Regions from separate parts of the Kribbella sp. NBC_01510 genome, predicted to be linked through region 1. Evidence: predicted binding sites of a transcription regulator. Region 1 holds the regulator's gene; the other holds the start of a gene.
The links. Region 1 encodes HrcA, which represses chaperone genes, less so after heat shock. Its sites were predicted from a motif close to TTGGCACTCGNNNNNNNCGAGTGCCAA; they were not measured.
Positions count from the first base shown of each region.

Region 1 (10,032 bases):
CCGCTGCGACTCCTCCGGGCTGAGCGTGACCTGCTTGTACGTCGGAGTCGGCGTCGGACTCGGATCGGCCGACGCAACCGTCGTACCTCCGACCAGACCGCCCACCAGTAGGACGGCCGACGTACCCACCGCCACCGTGCCGCGCACAGACCTGCGCATCTCTGCACTCCTCGTTCTCGGTCAACCTGACATGAACGACTCTCCCCGAACCCCGTTCGAGGACCATCGGCGCAATGTTCGGACTGTGTAAGGATCACGGCATGGCTGCCCGTCCACCCGGGTCGGCGCACGGGCTTCGGCGACGGGAACCTTCTCGATGGCGGGTACAGCCCGTCGTGGGCTGGGACAAGGAATAACGGCTCCCGGCTCACCACCTCTTGTCCGAGGCCCCAGCAGCTGCATAGCGGCTGGCCCAAAGACGATCCCCGTCATCGTTCACAGCTCCGATCCACCCGGGCCGAGGACGGCGCGGCGGGGCAGTGGATGGAGCGGACGCGCTCCCGGCATGGGGGCGGTTCGGATCCGCGGAGCGGAGCTGTGCCACTCACCAAGCAGGCACCGCCCGGACCGGTCACGCTCAGACCTGCACTGATGATGACGCGGCGGCGGGGTTGGTGAGTGTCTCAGGTCCGCACCGCACGCCCGCAGGTCCCGGCTGCTGTCAACCGGCCGGCGCGAGCAACTCCTAGTCCGCGCGGTCGATGGTCGCGGCGAGGAGGCCCGGGAAGGCCTGGTCGAATTCCGGGCGGCGGAGGCGGTTGAGGCGGCGGGCGCCCTCGTCGCGTTGCTCGATCAGGCCGGCGGCGCGCAGTACGGCGAAGTGGTGGCTGCGGGTCCCCTTCGTCACGGGCAGGTCGAAGGTGCCGCAGGCACGGGTCCAGTCGTCGTGCCCGGCCAAGTCACGCAGGATCGACCGGCGGACCGGGTCGGCGAGCGCGTCGAGCGCCGCCTGCAACGGCACCCCGGCCGGGTCGGCGTGGCTGAGCGCGCGCGTTCGAGCGGATTCCACAGCCATAAGTGCTCGATCCTCGTCGCACAGGGAGGTTCGGTTGGTGTCTAACAGTCTAGGTCGTCGCTGGCCTGCGGACAGCGCGCGGTCAGGTCCAGCGCGAGCGCGCGAGGAGCGCGGCAGCCGCGGCGACCCCGGCCGTCGAGGTGCGCAAGACGGTGTCGCCGAGCCGAACCGGCTCGACCCCGAAGGCGGTCAGCTCGTCCGGGGCAATGCCACCCTCGGGGCCGATCACGATCACGACGTCGCCGTCATCAGGTACGTCGAGGGCAGCGAGCGGGACTGTGGCTTCCTCGTGCAGCACGACCGGCAGCGCGGCAGCGGCGAGCAACTGCGCGACCTCGGCGGTGGAGGCGATCGGCGCGACCTCGGCGAACCACGACCGCCGCGACTGCTTGCTCGCCTCGAAGGCCCACTCCTGCCACTTCGCGAGCGTCTTGGCGACCCGTTCCGGGTTGGCGCGGAACTGACTCCGCTCCGCGTTCCACGGCACGATCACGTCGGCGCCCACCTCGGTGAGCATCTCCACCGCAAGCTCGGCCCGCTCCCCCTTGGGCACCGCCTGCACCACAACTACCCGCGGCCGCGCCGCCGGCACACTCCCCCGCTCATCCACGGAGACAGTCACCCCAGCCTTGCCGGCAGCAACCACCGGCCCTTCGGCCCAGGCCCCGCGCCCATCGGTCAACCGAACCCGCTCGCCGGGCCCGATCCGCCGAACCACGGCCGCATGCCGGCCTTCGGTTCCTTCCAGGGTCAGCTCGTCGCCGTCCAGCTTCTCGGCGAAGAAGACCGCGACTCCCATCTAGTGGGCGCCGAAGGCGTCGCGGAGGCGGCCGAAGACGCCCTTGTGGGTGGCTTGGACATGGCCTTGCGGGCGCTCCTCGCCACGGGACTCGGCGAGTTGCCGGAGCAGGTCGGCCTGCGAGTCGTCGAGCTTGGTCGGGGTCTCGACGATCACCTGGACGATCAGGTCGCCGCGCCCCGCGTGCCGCAGCCGCGGGACACCGCGGGCCGTGAGCGTCTGCGCGGTGCCGGACTGCGTGCCCGGCCGGATCTCCAGCGGGGTCGTCTCGCCCTCGAGGGTCGGCAGGTCGATCGTGGTGCCGAGCGCCGCCGCCGTCATCGGCAGCGTGACGGTGCAGTGCAGGTCGTCGCCGTTGCGGGTGAAGATGTCGTGCGGTTCGACCTCGATCTCGACGTACAGGTCGCCGGCCGGGCCGCCACCGGGGCCGACCTCGCCCTGGCCGGACAGCTGCACCCGGGTGCCGCTGTCGACGCCGCCGGGGATCTTCACGGTGACGGTACGGCGGGACCGGACACGACCGTCGCCGGCGCACTCGACGCACGGGTTCGGGATGGTCGTGCCGTAGCCGCGGCAGTTCGGGCACGGCCGCATGGTCCGCACCTCACCGAGGAACGACCGCTGCGTGTGGGTGACCTCGCCCCGGCCGTGGCAGATCTCGCAGGTGACCGGCTCGGACCCGGCCGCCGCGCCGGACCCCGAACAGGTCGGGCACAGCACGGCGGTGTCGACCTTGAGCTCCCGGGTCGTCCCGAACGCCGCCTCGGCGAGGTCGATCCGCAGCGGGATCAGCGCGTCCTGGCCACGCCGGGTCCGCGGCCGCGGCCCGCGGGTCGCCCCGCCGGTCTGGCCGAAGAAGGCGTCCATGATGTCGGTGAAGGTGAAGGCCTGACCGAACCCACCGGCCCCGCCGCCCGCGCCGGCGGTCGCGAACGGATCACCACCGAGATCGTGCATCTGCCGCTTCTGCGGGTCGCTCAGCACCTGGAACGCGCGGCCGATCTCCTGGAACTTGTGGTGCGCGTCCTCGGAGTCGTTCACATCCGGGTGGTACTGGCGCGCCAGTTTGCGGTACGCCTTCTTGATCTCGTCCGGTGAGGCGTCACGGCTGACGCCCAGGACGGCGTAGTAATCGGTGCTCATACTCCAGACCAGGGGTTGATAGCGATAGTCATGAGTCGGCCAGGATCTGGCTGACGTAACGCGCGACGGCGCGGACGGCGCCCATCGTGCTCGGATAGTCCATGTGGGTCGGGCCGACGATGCCGAGCGTGGCCAGCGCCTCCGACTTGGACCCGTACCCGGTCGCGACCACCGAGGTGGTGGCCAGTTCCTCGTACGGGTTCTCGTGCCCGATGCGGACCGTCAGGGTCTGCGGGTTGGTCGCCTCACCGAGCAGCTTGAGCAGGATGACGTGCTCCTCCAGTGCCTCCAGCACCGGCTTCACGTTGCGCTCGAAGTCGTCGCCGTACCGGGTCAGGTTGGCCGCGCCGCCGACCGCGATCCGCTGCTCGCCGCCCTCGTCGGTGAACGCTTCCATCAGGGTCGTCACGATGGCCGCCACCAGGTGGCGGTCGGACGGCTGGAACGCCTCCGGAACGGCGGCCAGCGAGGTCGCCGCCTCGGTCAGGCGCTGCCCGGCCAGGGCCGTGTTCAGCCGCGATCGCACGTCCGCGATCAGTTGCTCGTCGACGTCGTGCGGCGGCTCGACGATCCGCTGCTCGACCCGGCCGGTACTGGTGATCAGGACCAGCAGCAGCCGGCGCGGGGTCATCGTGACGACCTCGATGTGCCGGACGCTCGACCGGTTGAGCGACGGATACTGCACGATCGCGACCTGGCGGGTGATCTGAGCGAGCAGCCGGACGGTACGGCGGACGACGTCGTCCAGGTCGACCGCACCGGCCAGGAAGGACGTGATCGCCTTCTTCTCCGCCGGGGACAGCGTCTTGACCGTGCTCAGCTTGTCCACGAACAGCCGGTAACCGGCGTCGGTCGGGATCCGGCCCGCGCTGGTATGCGGCTGGGTGATGTACCCCTCCTCCTCCAGCGCGGCCATGTCGTTGCGCACGGTCGCCGGCGACACCCCGAGGTTGTGCCGATCCACCAGCGTTTTGGAGCCGACCGGCTCGTGGGTCGCCACGTAGTCCTCGACGATGGCGCGCAGTACATCCAGCTTGCGGTCGTCCAGCACGCGCACCACCCTCTCTCAGCGTCGACCCTTGGCACTCCAGCGCTCAGAGTGCCAGTCTACCGAGCCGTAGTAGCTCGCACCGACGCGTTGCGGCGTGGGACGGGTCTCAGGCGGACTCGGGCGACGCCCCCAACGGTACGGCGGCCGGGCGGCCGACCGTGCTCGCGACGTCCACCGGCTGGTCCTGGGCGGCCGCTTCGAGGAGTGACTCGAGTACGTCGAGCACGTGGTAGGCCAGTGCGCCGTCGGCCCGGTGTGGCTCACCGGTGCGCAGCGCACGCGCCATGTCCGCGACCCCGACTCCCCGGCCGGCTCCGGCGTACCCACCGCTGACCGGGACCTCGGTCCAGTCACGGTTCGTGGCCGTGGCGATCTCCACCGTGCCGTCGAAGCCGTTCGGGTCCGGCACCGACACACTGCCCTCGGTCCCGTGCACCTCGATCCGCGGCAGCCGTGTGGCCCAGATGTCGAACGACATGAACACAGTGGTCAATGCACCCGACTCGTGCTCCAGTACGCCGGTCACGTGCGTCGGCACCTGGACCGGGAAGGTCTCGCCGGCGCGCGGACCGGTGTGGATCTTGCGCTCGTCCTTCGACCGACCGCTCCACGCGGTGACCCGCCGTACCGGACCGAGCAGGGTGACCAGGCTGGTGATGTAGTACGGACCCATGTCGAGGACCGGACCGCCGCCGGGCTGGTAGTAGAACTCCGGCGCCGGGTGCCACAGCTCGTGTCCGGGCGTGACGAAGGACGCAGTCGCAGCATGCGGTACGCCGATGTCGCCGCGGTCGATGACCGCCCGCGCGGTCTGGGTGCCGGTGCCGAGCACGGTGTCCGGTGCGCAACCGACGCGCAGGTTGTTGGCAGCGGCGTACTTCAGGAGGGGCTCGGCCGCGGCGCGGTCCACGGCCAGCGGCTTCTCGCCGTACACGTGCTTGCCGGCTTCGAGCGCAGCCTGGTGCACCGGCGCGTGGGCGGCGGGGATGGTCAGGTTGAGCACGATGTCGACGTCGTCCGCGGCGTACAGCTCCTGCGGCGACAGCGCGCGGATGCCCGGGTTCTTGTCGGCGATCGCCTGGGCGCGGCTGACGTCCAGGTCGGCGACCGCGACCACGTCGACGCCCGGCAGCTTCGCCAGGTGGTCCAGATAGGTGCCGGAGATGACTCCGGTGCCGACGATGCCGATGCCTGTCACTTGCTCGCCCACAGCAGCCCCCGCTCGATGATCGTGCGCACCTCGGGAACCTCGAGGTCGTCCAGCTTGTGACCGACGGTGCAGACGAAGACCTTGCCCTCACCCCAGGTCCGGGTCCAGATGGCCGGCATCACCGCGCCCTCGATCCACGGGTAGTCCGGGTGCGACTGGAACGTGGTGGTCGCCAGCACCGTGTCCGTCGGGTCGTAGTGGATGTAGTACTGCTCGGTGTGAACGTCGAAGTGGCTGATGCCTTCCACAATCGGGTGCTCGGCGACCACGTCGACGCGGTAGTCGGTGAAGCCGTGCGGGTGCGAGATGAACTGCCCGCCGACGATGAAGTTGTAGTCCGCGCTGTTCCGGAACGAGTCCGCGATGCCGCCGTGCCAGCCGGCCAGGCCGGTGCCGTTCCGGATCGCCGCATCCAGGCCCTTGACGTGCTCGGCGGGGATCTCGCTCATGGTGACGCACTGCAGCACCAGGTCGACACCGTCCAGGTTCAGGTAGCTCTCGGTCGTGTCCGAGACGGTGACCTCGTAGCCGTTCTCCCGCAGGTACGGGATGAACAGGTCGGTCGCCTCGACCGGGGAGTGGCCTTCCCAGCCGCCCCGGACCACCAGTGCACGTCGTGTCGTCAAAACGTCCGCCCTTCGAAAGTTTTCGGAGCAGCGCCGAAAATTGCGAGCCGCCACCGTGACACTAAGCCCGTCCCGGGCCGCCTTCAAGTCCGATTCCGCTTCGTGGATCAGGGCGGCTGTCGGCGGGCGATGTGCTGAGCAGTAATCTCGGCGCCATGAGTGAGTGGGTCGAGATCGGGGATCGGTGCTGGGTCCGGCGGTACGACGAATGGGACCTGAACATCGGCCTGGTCGCGGGGACCGACGGCGCACTGCTGATCGACACCCGGGCCACGACCGAGCAGGCCGAGGAACTCCGTGACCACATCCGCGAGGCCACCGACGTACCGGTGCGCTGGGTCGTCAACACGCACGCTCACTTCGACCACGTCGTCGGCAACAGCGTGTTCGATCAGGCCGAGGTCATCGCGCACGAGAACACCGCAGCCGCCGCGAAGCTGACTGCCAGCACCTTCTCCGTCGCGAAGGTCGTCGACCTCGGTGATCGCCGGGTCGAGCTCCTGCATCTGGGCAACGGACACACCGACGGCGACGTGGTGGTCGTCGTACCGGATGTGGACGTGTTCTTCGTCGGCGATCTCGTCGAGGAGTCCGCACCGCCGTCGTACGGCGACGATTCCTATCCGCTCGAATGGCCCGAAACGCTCGACCGCGTGATCGGCCTGTTGTCGGACACCGCGAAGGTCGTTCCAGGACATGGCGCCGTCGTGGATGCGGAGTTCGTCCGCACCCAGGCCGGTGATCTGGGGACGGTCGCCAACACCATCTCGGGGCTCCATTACGCCGGCACCTCGCTCGACGACGCACTGCAGCACACCGACGACTGGCCCTGGCCGCTCGAGAAACTGCAGGACGCGATCAAGCGCGGTTACGAGGTTCTCGGCACCCCGCGCCGACCGACGCTGCCACTGCTCGGCCCCGGCTGATGGCCTGACGGCGCATTGTTGTAGTTGTCCGTTGACAGGACGTCACGTCGTACCGCAGGTTGTTCCGAAGCGGAACGTCCTCGACGGATCGGGTGGTGGGGCCAATGACCACGACAGAGCAGACCGTTCACTCCGATGGGCGGGTCGAGCTGAGCGATCAGGACGCGATCGCGAACAGCCCGTACGCCAACGCCGAGCTCGCGCCGACCCGGTTGCCCGAGCGGACCTGGACGACGTACAACTACGCCGCCCTGTGGATGGGCATGGCGCACAACATCCCGAGCTATCTGCTGGCGGCCGGCCTGGTCGCGCTCGGGATGAATTGGCTGCAGGCGTTCCTCACGATCACCCTGGGGAACCTGATCGTCCTGGTCCCGCTGCTGCTGAACAGTCATGCGGGGACGAAGTACGGCATCCCGTTCCCGGTCTTCGCGCGCGCCTTCTACGGCATCCGCGGCGCGAACTTCCCGGCCTTGCTGCGAGCCTTCATCGCCTGCGGCTGGTTCGGCATCCAGACCTGGATCGGCGGGCAGGCCATCTACGTGATCCTCGGTGAGCTGTTCGGCAAGGGCTGGACCGACGCGTCCGCGATCGGCGGCCACCCGTGGACGATGTGGCTCAGCTTCGCGTTCTTCTGGGTGCTCCAGATGGGGCTGATCTGGCGTGGCATCGAGGGCCTCCGACGGTTCGAGAACTGGGCGGCGCCGCTGGTCACGGTCGCGTTCCTCGCGCTGATGATCGCGATCCTGGTCAAGGCCGGCGGGCTCGGGCCGATCCTGGACCAGCCGTCGAAACTCGGCTGGGGCAGCGACTTCTGGAAGATCTTCCCGCCGGCGCTGATGGGCATGATCGCGTTCTGGGCGACGCTGTCGCTGAACATGCCGGACTTCACCCGGTTCGGGAAGGGCCAGCGGCAGCAGGTCTGGGGCCAGATCATCGGCCTGCCGACGACGATGTCGTTCATCGCGCTGGTCTCGATCATCACCACGTCGGGCACGGTGCTGGTCTACGGTACGGCGATCTGGGACCCGGTCGAGCTGACCCGCCGGTTCGAGAACCCGGTGGTCGTGACGATCGGCCTGGTCATGGCGATCCTCGCGACGATGTCGTGCAACGTGGCCGCCAACGTCGTCAGCCCGTCGTACGACTTCGCCAACGCACTCCCACGCTGGCTGAACTTCCGCACCGCGGGCCTGGTCACCGGCGTGGTCGGCATCGTGATCCAGCCGTGGCGGCTGATCTCGGACCCGTCCATCTACATCTTCGTCTGGCTGTCCTTCTACGGCGGTCTGCTCGCGTCGGTGGCCGGCGTACTGATCGCGGGGTACTGGCTGATCGACCGGACCAACCTGTTCCTCGCCGACCTCTACCTGACCGACGGCCGCTACTGGTACTCCGCCGGCTGGAACTGGCGAGGCGTCGTCGCCACCCTGCTCGGCTCGCTGCTGGCCGTCGGCGGCGCGTACTCGAACCCCGGCGCCGGCCCGTTCCCGCAGGACGGCCTGATCCCGATCCTCAAGCCGCTGTACGACTACTCGTGGGCGGTCGGCCTGGTCGTCGGCTTCCTCACCTACCTGGTCCTCACCATCACCGCACCAACCCGTCAACCCACCGCGACCCACGCCGCTCCCACGTACTAATACCCGGCGTACGCCGCTCTGGTGGGACTCGTGCGTCCAGGGGCCTACCGGATCCGTTCCCGGCAGTTCTCGGGACCTGAGACAGGTTGCGGCGGGGCGATACCTGCTATTCCGGCTCTTGTGACGTTTCCGTGGGTGACGGGTCCTACCGGTGTCGGGGCCGGCCCGCTGGATCGTTGCTGGTGCGGACCTGAGGCACTCACCAACCCCATTGCGACGTCATCACCGGCGCAGGTTTGAGCGTGACCGGTCGGGGCGGTGTGTGCTTGGTGAGTGGCCCAGATCCGCCCCCGCGGATCCGAACCGGCCCCCTTGCCGTGGTCACGTCCGCTCCATCCAACGTCCCGCGCCCGCGCCGTCCTCGGCCGGCGCGGATCGGGGCTGCAGACGACGGCCAGGGTCGACTTTGTGCACCAGATCCGTACGCCGAGGCGGGCGCGGTACGGATCTGGTGCACAAAGTGAGCGATCCCGACGACGCGTGGGAGCCGGGCTGCTGTGAAGCCGGGCGGTGGTGGTGTCGGCTGGCGGGGTGGTGTCCGCTGGGATGGGGTTGGGCCAGCCGCTAACCAACTGCCGGGGCCTCGGACTAGACGTGGTGGGCCGGGACAGGTTATTCCCTGTCTCAGCCCCCAAGCCGGGATCCCATCCCCCGACAGCTGGCCCGGCACCCAAGCCAACGCGCACCGCACCACCGGACCTCGATCGATCCAGTGCAGGTGGCGTGGGTGTGGTTGAGCTGGAAGGCAGGCCTCGGCGCATACGGTTGTGCGGTGGCTGATCGGTATGGGAACGACGTACTCAGTGGGGATTGGCGCAAGCCCAGGAACGGGCGGACCGTCGAGGTGGAGATCGAGAAGGGGATGGTCGTCGAGGAGCCGAGTTCGGGGTTCGTCGGTGCGATCGTGCGCTGGGAGCACGGGGTCGTCGATCTCGAGGACCGGTTCGGCAAGATCAAGACCTACCCGCTCGGTCCGGGGTTCTGGCTGGACGGCAAGCCGGTCAGCCTGAAGGCGCCGAAGAAGGCCGGGCCGGCGAAGAAGACCCGGACGGCGTCCGGCTCGGTAGCCGTGGACAACGTCCGGGCCAAGGTGGCCCGGGCCAGTCGCATCTACGTCGAGGGCCGGCACGACGCCGAACTGGTCGAGCGGGTCTGGGGCGACGACCTGCGGATCGAGGGCGTCGTGGTCGAGTACCTCGAGGGCGTCGACGACCTGCCCGGGATCGTGAACCGGTTCCAGCCCGGTCCCGGCCGCCGGCTCGGCGTTCTGGTGGACCACCTGGTCGAGGGCTCGAAGGAGTCGAGGATCGCGGCCCAGGTCACCGACCGCCACGTGCTCGTGGTCGGGCACCCGTTCATCGACATCTGGGAAGCGGTCAAGCCGTCGTCGGTCGGGATCAAGGCCTGGCCGAAGATCCCGCACGGGCAGGACTGGAAGAAAGGCGTGCTGCAGGCGTTCGGCTGGCCGGCCACCGACCAGGCCGACGTGGCCGCGGCCTGGAAGCACATCCTGTCCAAGGTGAACAGCTTCGCCGATCTCGACCCGGCGCTGCTCGGCCGGGTCGAGGAACTCATCGATTTCGTGACGCTGGACTGATCTCCGGCATCCGGTCCTCGATCCA
Region 1 covers NZ_CP109418.1:5,250,110-5,260,141, reverse strand. Annotated here, with positions in the region: gene OG558_RS26510 (hypothetical protein) at 1-159, opposite strand, end outside; gene OG558_RS26505 (helix-turn-helix domain-containing protein) at 686-1,015, opposite strand; gene OG558_RS26500 (16S rRNA (uracil(1498)-N(3))-methyltransferase) at 1,098-1,814, opposite strand; gene dnaJ (molecular chaperone DnaJ) at 1,815-2,957, opposite strand; gene hrcA (heat-inducible transcriptional repressor HrcA) at 2,986-4,008, opposite strand; gene OG558_RS26485 (Gfo/Idh/MocA family protein) at 4,115-5,218, opposite strand; gene OG558_RS26480 (ThuA domain-containing protein) at 5,203-5,844, opposite strand; gene OG558_RS26475 (MBL fold metallo-hydrolase) at 6,000-6,770, shown strand; gene OG558_RS26470 (NCS1 family nucleobase:cation symporter-1) at 6,875-8,410, shown strand; gene OG558_RS26465 (DUF3097 domain-containing protein) at 9,183-10,007, shown strand; gene OG558_RS26460 (DUF3376 domain-containing protein) at 9,982-10,032, opposite strand, start outside.

Region 2 (10,032 bases), 4.2 Mb from region 1:
CGGTTCCGGAGCTGTAGATCTTGGTCGCCACGGTGGCCAGGCCGGTGGCCCGGTAGGCGAGGTCGCGGCCGACCTGTCCGTTCTCGACGAAGCTGACGTCATAGGCGTACGGCGAACGCGGTGTGCCGGTCAGCTCGATCCACGCCGACGGCGGTCGGTGGGCCGCGGCACGCAAGGCGAGGCCGTCGGATCGCGTCGTCATCATCGTCACGATCCCGGGATCCCCCGGCGGCGGGACCAGCAGGCCGGTGTCGGCCGGGTAGATGGCCACCCCCGCAGCGCCTGCGTCGGCGAGCCGTTGGACCAGAGTGTCGACCGAGATGTCACTGGGTTGCTGGACGACTGCGACCGCACCCGCAACGCCCTTGGGATCGGAGTCGGCATCGACCAAGCGGTAGCGGTGTCTGCCCTCGGCGAGCGGACCGCCGGCGTACCAGACATCGGTCCGGCCGCGGCTGGCCTTGGCCTGCAGCAGCGGTACTCCGGCGTCCCAGGTCGAGGTGACTGCGAATCCGGCGTCCTGGACCCGCTCGGTCGGCGACATCGACAGCAGCGGTGGTGTGCCGCGGGTCAGATCGACCTGCCACTCGTCATAGGTGGCGGCAGTGCTGCCTGAGTCACCCCTGGCCCAGCGGACCGAGAGGCTGCGAGGTACCGACGGCTTCGGGGTCGTCAGCGTCATCGGTCGCGCCGTTCGCGCGTCCAGGGTGACGGTGGAGTTCGGCGCCTGGGCGGCCAGCTTCGGCAGGCCCACGATGCTCACCTCGGCGAGTCCGGCACCGGAGGCATCGGGTGTCCGGAGGAGCCCGAAGACGTTGTAGTCGCCCTCGGGTAGGCGCAGAGTCCACTCCTTCTGGTCCGGAGTGAAGAAGAAGTCCTCGGGGTAGTACCGCCCATCGACCTGCCGGTACGGCGCGACCCGGATCCGGGCCGTCGCCGGGCTGCCGTGGCGGTCGAGGGCACGGAAGGTCACCTCGACGGTGTCGTCCTGCTTGACGAAGCCCACCGCGGTGGCGATCCCGCCGTCGGGACCGGTCGCGGTCACCCGCCCGGTGTAGTCGTCGGCCGCCAGCGCGGTTGCGTCCAGTTCGAGCGTGACGTCGGCTGCTCCACCCGGCGCGATGGTGACAGTGCTGGGGTGGACGCTGGTTCCGGCGAGGTCGGTCACCAGGTCGAGGCTCACCGCGGCCTGGGAGTAGTTGTGATAGGTCAGGGTCCGCTGCTGCCGCAACTGGTCGGCGCGGTAAGGGCGGGTGATGTCGCCGAAGCTCGCGACCCCCTGGTCGACGGTGACCTGCTGGGCGGTTGCCCGGGCGAGGTCGACTGCCCCGCCCCCTGCTGTGAAGGCAGTGCCGCTCGAGACCGGTGCGGCGGTGGAGGTCAGCGTTGCCTTGAGCAGACTGGGAGACCAGTCGGGATGGACCTGGTGAAGGACCGCTGCCGCGCCGGCGCTGTACGCCGCGGCCGGCGCGGTACCGACGACACTCGCGTAGCCGCCGCCTGGAACGGCGCCGACGACCCCGAAGGCCGGTGCGACGAGTTCAGGCTTGATAGCACCGCGATCCGCCATGACGCCGTGCCGCGACTGATCCCACCAGCGCGTCTGCCGGGTACCGCCGACCGTGAGCGCGGCGGCAGCCGCTGCCGGTGCGGCCACCTCGGACGTGCCTGGCTGGCCTGGCCCCTTCGAGCCCGTCGACACGACGAACAGTGCGTCGGAGGTCCGGCTCAGACTGTCGACCGCCTCCGTCAGCGGATCGTCGCCGCGAGTGATGGCGCCCTCGACGTTGACGTCGACGACGTCGGCACCAGAGGCCGCGGCCCACTGCAGGCCGGCGATGGCCCAGGACTCGTAGCCGATGCCGGTGTCGTCGAACACCTTCCCGGCGGCCAGGTGTGCACCAGGCGCGGCGCCGACGTACCGGCCGTTGGAGGCGGCACCGCTGCCGGCCGCGACCGACGCGGTGTGCGTGCCGCTGCCCAGCCGGTCGGTGGGGTCGTTCGCGCCGGTGAAGTCTCGCGCCTCGTCGATCCGGTCGGCGAAGTCGGGGTGTGAGGCGTCGATGCCGGTGTCGAGGATCGCGATCGTGGAGCCGGTTCCGTCGTACGACCCTTGGGTCTTCGGAGTGGCCGCGGCGGTGTCAGTGGTGCGGTCGGTGGGGACTGCGCGGGTGCGCGCGTCGAGCCATACCTTCGCCACGTCGGTCCGCCGCTCGATCTCGGCGAGGAAGGTCGTCCCGGCCTGCTTCGGCCGAGTCACGGCCAACGCCCTGACACCGGCGAGGGCTGCGCGGACCTGGACTCCGGCGGGCGCCGCCTTAGGGCTGACGGCCGCGCCGCTGCGGTAGGTGACGATGAGGGGGAGCGTGGTCCGGTCGGCGTCGCCGTACCCCTGGCGGACCAGGGCGCTGACGTCGAAGAGACGTGGATCGAGCTTGCCGGCGGCCAGCAGTTCCTGTGCCGAGGCCGGCTCGACGTACACGTCGCCGTCGCGGACGTAGCTGTAGGTGCCGCCGGGTGCGCCCGCCACGACGGTGGCCTGCTGTGTGCCATCCGCCTGGGTGTCGAGGCGTACGACGTCGCCGGTCACGAGCGTGACCAGGTCGGTGGCTGAACCGGTGCCGGACTGTTCTGGTGCGGCAGTGGTCGGGGGCAGGGCCGTGGCAGTGCCGGCTGTGGCCAGCAGTGCGGCGGTCAGCGTTCCAGCAAGGACGAGGGCGGTAAGTCGTCGAGGAGGCACGCGGGGAACGTACGAGCCGCCGCAGTCGCGAGCAATCCCTCGGACTGGCAGATACCCGTCATGGCGCGAGTCGGCCGCGCGGCTGGGACGGCCGCGGCGGGGTGACGAACGGTGCCGTCACCCCGCCGCGGGGTGGTCGTGGGCTGCGCCCGGGAGGGGCGCAGGGCGGATCATGCCGCCGGGGGCTTGTTGTTGGTGTCGTCGTAGATACGGGAGGCGATGTCGGCCTCGGGCGAGTGGTTCTGCTGGTTCACCGACTGCTGGACGTTCTGCCAGACCGCCTTGCCGTCGGCCTCGGGAATCACGATCCAGGCCACCGCGTAGCCGAGCAGAGCGGTGCCACCGGTGATCAGGGTCAGACCGACGATGGCGAGGCGGACCAGGGTGACGTCGATGTTCAGGTACTCGGCGATACCGCCGGAGACACCGGACAGCATCCGCTGGTCGCGGGAACGACGGAGGACCTTGCCGGACAGGTTCGAGAACGGTGCGTTGGAGTTCGTCATGGCTCCACTCTCCCGTCCAGCACCCCTCCGCCACATCAGGATCGGTACCGACCAACCCCTGATCCGACCCCTGGAACCCCGATCACCCACCCCTGACGACTTTGGTTGAACCCGACCCACGATCGCGGGGGCGCTGACGTCGTACGGCGGAAACTGTCGGTGCGGGTGCTTACCGTCGGGGGAATGGACGTCCAGGTGCTGCAGAAGGTCGTGTTCGGGCTGCCGGGAGTGGAGGAACACGAGGGCTGGGCGGGTCAGCCGGTCTTCAAGGTGCGGAACAAGAGCTTCGCGTACATGTCGGAGGACGAGACCAGGCTGCAGCTCAAGGCGTTGCGCGAGGAGCAGGAAGCGCTGGTGGCCGAGGATCCGGACGTGTACTCCCCGTCCTGGGCGGCCGGCCGCTTCGCGTGGCTAGACATCGACATCGCCGCGGCCGACGACGAAGAGCTCCGGGAACTGATCACCGAGGCCTGGCGCCTGACCGCCCCGAAGTACCTGATCTCCCAGCTGACGTCCTAGAGCGCCCGACGGACCAGGACCCATTGCGGGCTGGTGCGGCTGACCTCGGTGAAGCCGGCGTCGAGGAAGACGGACAGCGGGCCGCGATAGAGGTCGGACGAGGGAACGCGATTGGTAGTGGAAGTGTCGACGGCACAGCCCTCGATGACGGTGGCGCCGTACGAGCCGGCCAGATCGACAGCTCCGTGGGCCAGTTGGCGTGCGAGGCCCTGGCGGCGGTGGCCCACCGGTACGACGAAGCACGTGATGACCCACGCGTCCGGTCGATCGGTGCGCCAGTTGGGTGAGGCGACCACCCGTGGGTACGACGTCCGCGGGGCGACCGCACACCAGCCGACCGGCGTGGTCGCGTCGTACGCGAGGACACCGGGTGGCTGCTTCGCGTCGCAGACCTGGGATCGCAACGCCTTCCGGTGGCTGTCCGGGGGCGCGTCGGACCATTGCCGGCCGCGAAGCCGGAAGTACTGACAGAAGCACCGCGCCGGATCGCCACGCTCGCCCATCACCGCCGCCACGTCGTCCCACGAGTCCGGCCCGGCCGGGCGCACCTCCAGCATGCGGTCACCGTACTGTGCCTGGCGTGACCGGATGCGTCCGGTGGGGGACCGGGACGAGACTGTCGCCGGTCCGGCCGCGATGCGAGGTTTGGGCCATGTCGAACGAACCTCAAGCAGTCCTTCTCGATGACGCCGAAACCAGCCCGGTCGCGCCGGGCATCGTCCGCCGGGCCCTGCCGTCCAGTGGGCAGGTGCTGGTCCGCGCCTTCGATCTCGACGCCGGGATCGCCTGGCCGGAGGTCGACGTGCACGACCGGGACGAGCTGATCTACGTCGCGGCGGGCGAACTGCTCGACCACGGCCGGTCCTACCCGGCGGGGACCTATCTGTACTACCAGGCCGGCAGCCGGCACCAGCCGCGGACCGAGACCGGTGTCCGGATCATCGTCTTCGGGCCGGCGGAGGCGCCCGCCGCGAGCTGATCGCGAGCCGGCCCCCGGGCGGGGGGCCGGCTTGCACTCGTTTGGGTCGAGTGCTAATACTTGGTTAGCACTCGAAGGGTGAGAGTGATAAGTCTCCTGCCCCGCGAGTGTGACAGAAGACGGCCTCGATGAGGTGCCGGAGCGTGGCGGGACATGAACGCCGCGACCTCGGCGCCGTCCGTCGCGGGCATCCGGGCCGGCTGAACACAAAGACTCGACGCGGGAGGACTCGCGGAGAATGCCCAAGCTGATTTCTTTCAATGAAGAGGCGCGCCGCGGCCTCGAGCGAGGGATGAACACCCTCGCCGATGCGGTCAAGGTGACGCTCGGCCCCAAGGGCCGCAACGTCGTCCTGGAGAAGAAGTGGGGCGCCCCCACCATCACCAACGACGGTGTCTCCATCGCCAAGGAGATCGAGCTCGAGGACCCGTACGAGAAGATCGGGGCCGAGCTCGTCAAGGAAGTTGCGAAGAAGACCGACGACGTCGCGGGTGACGGCACCACCACCGCCACCGTGCTGGCCCAGGCCCTCGTCCGCGAGGGGCTGCGCAACGTTGCGGCCGGCGCCAACCCGATGAGCCTGAAGAAGGGCATCGAGAAGGCGACCGAGGCGGTCAGCGAGCAGCTGCTCGCGCTGGCCAAGCCGGTCGAAACCCGGGAGCAGATCGCTGCGACCGCGTCCATCTCGGCCGCCGACAACCAGGTCGGCCAGATCATCGCCGAGGCGATGGACAAGGTCGGCAAGGAAGGTGTCATCACCGTCGAGGAGAGCAACACCTTCGGTCTCGAGCTCGAGCTCACCGAGGGTATGCGCTTCGACAAGGGCTACATCTCGCCTTACTTCGTGACCGACACCGAGCGGATGGAAGCGGTCCTCGACGACCCGTACATCCTGATCGTCAACAGCAAGATCTCGAGCATCAAGGACCTGGTTCCGGTGCTGGAGAAGGTCATGCAGACCGGCAAGTCGCTGGCGATCATCGCCGAGGACATCGAGGGCGAGGCGCTGGCGACCCTGGTCGTGAACAAGATCAAGGGCACCTTCAAGGCCGTCGCCGTCAAGGCGCCGGGCTTCGGTGACCGCCGCAAGGCCATGCTGGTCGACATCGCCGTCCTCACCGGCGGCGAGGTGATCTCCGAGGAGGTCGGCCTCAAGCTGGACTCCGTCGACCTGGAGCTGCTCGGCCAGGCCCGCAAGATCGTCGTCACCAAGGACGAGACGACCATCGTCGAGGGCGAGGGTGACGCCGACCAGATCGGCGGCCGGGTGAACCAGATCCGCGCCGAGATCGAGAAGTCGGACTCCGACTACGACCGCGAGAAGCTGCAGGAGCGGCTGGCCAAGCTGGCCGGTGGCGTTGCGGTGATCAAGGTCGGCGCGGCCACCGAGGTCGAGCTGAAGGAGCGCAAGCACCGCATCGAGGACGCCGTTCGCAACGCGAAGGCGGCCGTCGAGGAGGGCATCGTCGCCGGTGGTGGCGTGGCGCTGCTTCAGGCGTCGGTGATCGCGTTCGAGAAGCTGGACCTCGACGGTGACGAGGCCACCGGTGCCGCGATCGTGCGGTCCGCGGTCGAGGCGCCGTTGAAGCAGATCGCCGTGAACGCCGGCCTCGAGGGTGGCGTCGTGGTGGAGAAGGTTCGCAACCTCGAGCCGGGCTGGGGCCTCAACGCCGCGTCCGGTGAGTACGTCGACCTGATCGCCACCGGCATCATCGACCCTGCCAAGGTGACGCGCTCGGCGCTGCAGAACGCGGCGTCCATCGCGGCCTTGTTCCTCACCACCGAGGCCGTCATCGCCGACAAGCCGGAGAAGGCCTCGGCCGCTCAGGGTGGCGCGCCCGACATGGGCGGCATGGACTTCTGATCCACTGAGGTCCGACAGCACAAGCAGTAAAGGCGGTCCCGGGAGCAATCCCGGGACCGCCTTCTTGCTGTCCCTCGCGCTTACGTCCGAAGATGTGAGGGCTGCAGGCCACAGTTCTTCGGACGTAAGCGATGGAGCCGAGGATCCCAGGTGTGAATAACAATTGGACTATGACCCCGGCCGCGCCCTAGAGTCTGGCCCGGCGAGACCGAACCGCAGCGGAAGGAGCGACCGATGAACACTCTGACTTGTTTCCCGGCGCGACCGATCCGCTCGCACAGCTCGCACTGAGCGGAGCAGCGCGCCTCCTGCTGGAGGATTCGTGACCATCCGCACCACCGTCGAGGCCGACCTCGACACCATCCTTTCCCTGATCGAGCAGAAGTCGGTCAACACCGTCACGCTCGACCGCTACGGCGAGTACGTTGCCGACGGCTACTACCGCGACGACTGGACCTGGGTCGTCGAGGAAGACGGCAGGATCCTGGCTCTCGCCATTTGGTGGGGCGCCCCCGGCGACGCCCACCCGTACAGCATCGACGGCCTGTACTACGCCGGCGACGGCGACCCGGTCCCGGTCTGGACGGCGCTGATCGAGCACGCCGTGAAGGCCCGCCCGGCCGATGCCGAGCCGCCGGAGTACCACTTCTTCCTGAACAGCGACTGGCGGGACCAGCCCGACGTGGTCGCAGCGCTCGAGCCACGCAGCCAGGCGGCCGCGGCGGCCGGGCTGACCGAGATCACCGACCGGTTGCGGTACGAGTGGAAGCCGGCGTACGGACTGCCGCCGCGGTCCACCCGGCTGCGGTTCGAGCCGGCCGACGACGAGGCCTTCGTGGACGTGTTCATGCGGGTCAGCGAGGGCAGCCTGGACGCGGCCACCGCGCGGGAGATCGCGCGGCTCGGGGTCGAGGGCGCGGCCCGCGAGGAGCTCGACATGTACAAGTCGATGCCGGGCGACCGGTCCTGGTGGCGGCTCGGGTACGACGCCGACGGGAAACTGATCGGGTTCGCGATGCCGTCCGCCAACGCCGGCGGGCCGGTGGTCGGGTACCTCGGGGTCCTGCCCGAGCAGCGCGGGCACGGGTACAGCGACGACCTGCTGGCCGAGATCACCCACCTGCTCGCGGAGACGGGTGCCGAGCACATCCGGGCCGACACCGACTTCGGCAACGTCCCGATGGCCAAGAGCTTCGAACGCCTGGGATACCGGAACTTCGCCGTCCGCCGGGTGCTCTCCTTCCCGGAGGTCTGAAGGCTATCTCTCGGCGTACCCGACTGGGTGCGCCGAGGGGCAGACGGCGGGCGTTCCGGACCCCTATGCTCCCTGACATGTCAGAGAGCTCCGGGGGGAGTCGGGAGCAGGGGAGGCACGGCGGTGCGTGACATCGCGCTCATCCTGCACGTCGTGGCCGGCGTCGTCGCGATCGTGTTCGGCCCGTTGGCGATCGTCCTCACCCTGCGCCGGCACGGGTTGAACTGGGCCGGCGAGGTCTATCACTGGGCCATCGCGCTGGTCTGCGTGTCCGCACTCGTGATGGTGCCGTACGACTGGAGCGGCCTGTGGTTCTTCTGGCCGATCTCGATCGCGTCGTACCTGTTCGTGTACCTCGGCCAGCGGGCCGCCGAAGCGCCCGGCGGGTTGTGGTACCGCGGCGTACTGCGCGGCTACGGCGGCGGCTGGATCGCTTTGTGGACAGCGATCGTGGTGGTGAGCCTGCCGCACCAGCCGTGGTCGTGGGTGATCCCGATCGTGCTCGGCTCCGCCGTGATCGAGTGGCTCTGCTTCAAGCCACAGCCGGGCTGGACCCATCAGGCCCAGCCCGGCCATTGAGCCGTCAGCGCAGCGGCCGGAAGAAGGTCCGCAGATCACCGGCGAGCAGGTCCGGCACCTCCATCGCGGCGAAGTGACCGCCGCGCTCGTACTCCTTCCAGTGCTCGATCTTGCCGGCCGGATCGGCCAGGCTCTTGATCGCCGTCTCCGCACCGAACACCGCGACCCCGGTCGGAGGTCCCTGGACGTCACCCCAGCCACCTGAGTCCTGATGGGCGAGCATCGCCTTCCAGGCCTGGACTCCGTCGTAGACCGCGTGCGCCGACGACGCACCGGAGCCGGTGAACCAGTACAGGCTGACGTTGGTCAGCAACTGGTCCCGGTCGACGGCCTCTTCCGGCAACTTGTGGATCGGGTCGGTCCACTCTGCGAACTTCTCCACGATCCAGGCCAGCTGCCCGATCGGCGAATCGTTCAGCGAGTACGCCAGCGTCTGCGGCCGCGTCGACTGCAACACGAAGTACCCGAAGCCGTCGTCGAGCGACTTGTTGAACCGTTCCACCCGCGCCCGATCCGACTCCGACAGGCCCTCCACCGAGAGCGGTCCTCCGAACGGCGCGCCCGCGCTCACCCCAGCCAGATGTGCGCCGACCACGTGCGCCGGATCCACCATCGGCAGCATCCCGGCAACCCCGGACCCCGCGTCCGTGCCGTGAGCGGCGTACCGCTCGTACCCGAGCCGGCTCATCAGCTCGGCCCACATCTGCGCCGTCCCGAAGAGGTTGAACCCGCCCGGCCCGAGCGGCGTGGAGAACCCGTACCCAGGCAGCGACGGTACGACGACATGGAACGCGTCGGCCGGGTCACCGCCGTACGCCGCCGGATCGGTCAGCCGGCCGATCACCTGCTGGAACTCCACCGGCGACCCCGGCCACCCGTGCGTGAGAATCAGCGGCAACGCGTCCGGCGACGCCGACCGCTGGTGGAAGAAGTGGATGCGCTGACCGTTGATCTCGGTCGTGAACTGCGGGATCTCGTTCAGCGCGGCCTCCGCGGCCCGCCAGTCGTAGCCGTCGGCCCAGTATCCGGCGAGCTCCTTGAGGTACGAGACCGGAACCCCGCGGCTCCAGTCATCCACGGCCGGAATGGCCGGCCACCGCGCCGCGGCCAGCCGCGCCTTGAGGTCGTCCACCTCCGCCTGCGGGATCTCGATCCGGAAGGGCCTGATGTCCGTGTTCGTTGTCATGCCTTCAGGCTAGAAACGATTGCGGCGAGCTTCCTTCCGCAATGAATAACGAATCTGAGCGCGACAATGGTCAGGTGACGAGCAACTTCGACCGCTTCCTGGCTCAGCTTCCCGCCGCCGATGCCGAGCGTGGCCGCGCGCTGTTCCGCGCGGCCCGGGTCGAGCGCGGCGAGTTGCTTGTCCGGGCCGGGGACCGGCCGGAGCGCGTCGGGTTCGTCGAGCGCGGACTCTTCCGGCTCTACCAGACCGACGCGGCGGGGACCGAGCGTACGCTCGCGTTCCGCGCCGAGGGCGAGCTCGTCTGCGCCTACAGCGCGGCGCTGCGGCAGGAGCCCTCCAGGCTGACCATCGAGGCCCTCGAGCCGGCCGACCTGATGATCGCTCCACGGTCGACGTACGACGCG
Region 2 covers NZ_CP109418.1:1,050,839-1,060,870, reverse strand. Annotated here, with positions in the region: gene OG558_RS05185 (S8 family serine peptidase) at 1-2,740, opposite strand, end outside; gene OG558_RS05180 (PspC domain-containing protein) at 2,911-3,246, opposite strand; gene OG558_RS05175 (MmcQ/YjbR family DNA-binding protein) at 3,430-3,765, shown strand; gene OG558_RS05170 (GNAT family N-acetyltransferase) at 3,762-4,322, opposite strand; gene OG558_RS05165 (cupin domain-containing protein) at 4,418-4,744, shown strand; gene groL (chaperonin GroEL) at 4,983-6,608, shown strand; gene OG558_RS05155 (GNAT family N-acetyltransferase) at 6,931-7,863, shown strand; gene OG558_RS05150 (hypothetical protein) at 7,987-8,442, shown strand; gene OG558_RS05145 (epoxide hydrolase family protein) at 8,447-9,628, opposite strand; gene OG558_RS05140 (Crp/Fnr family transcriptional regulator) at 9,703-10,032, shown strand, end outside.
Region 2: a site for HrcA is predicted at 4,775-4,801, ahead of groL (chaperonin GroEL). Genes of this name have one in related genera too.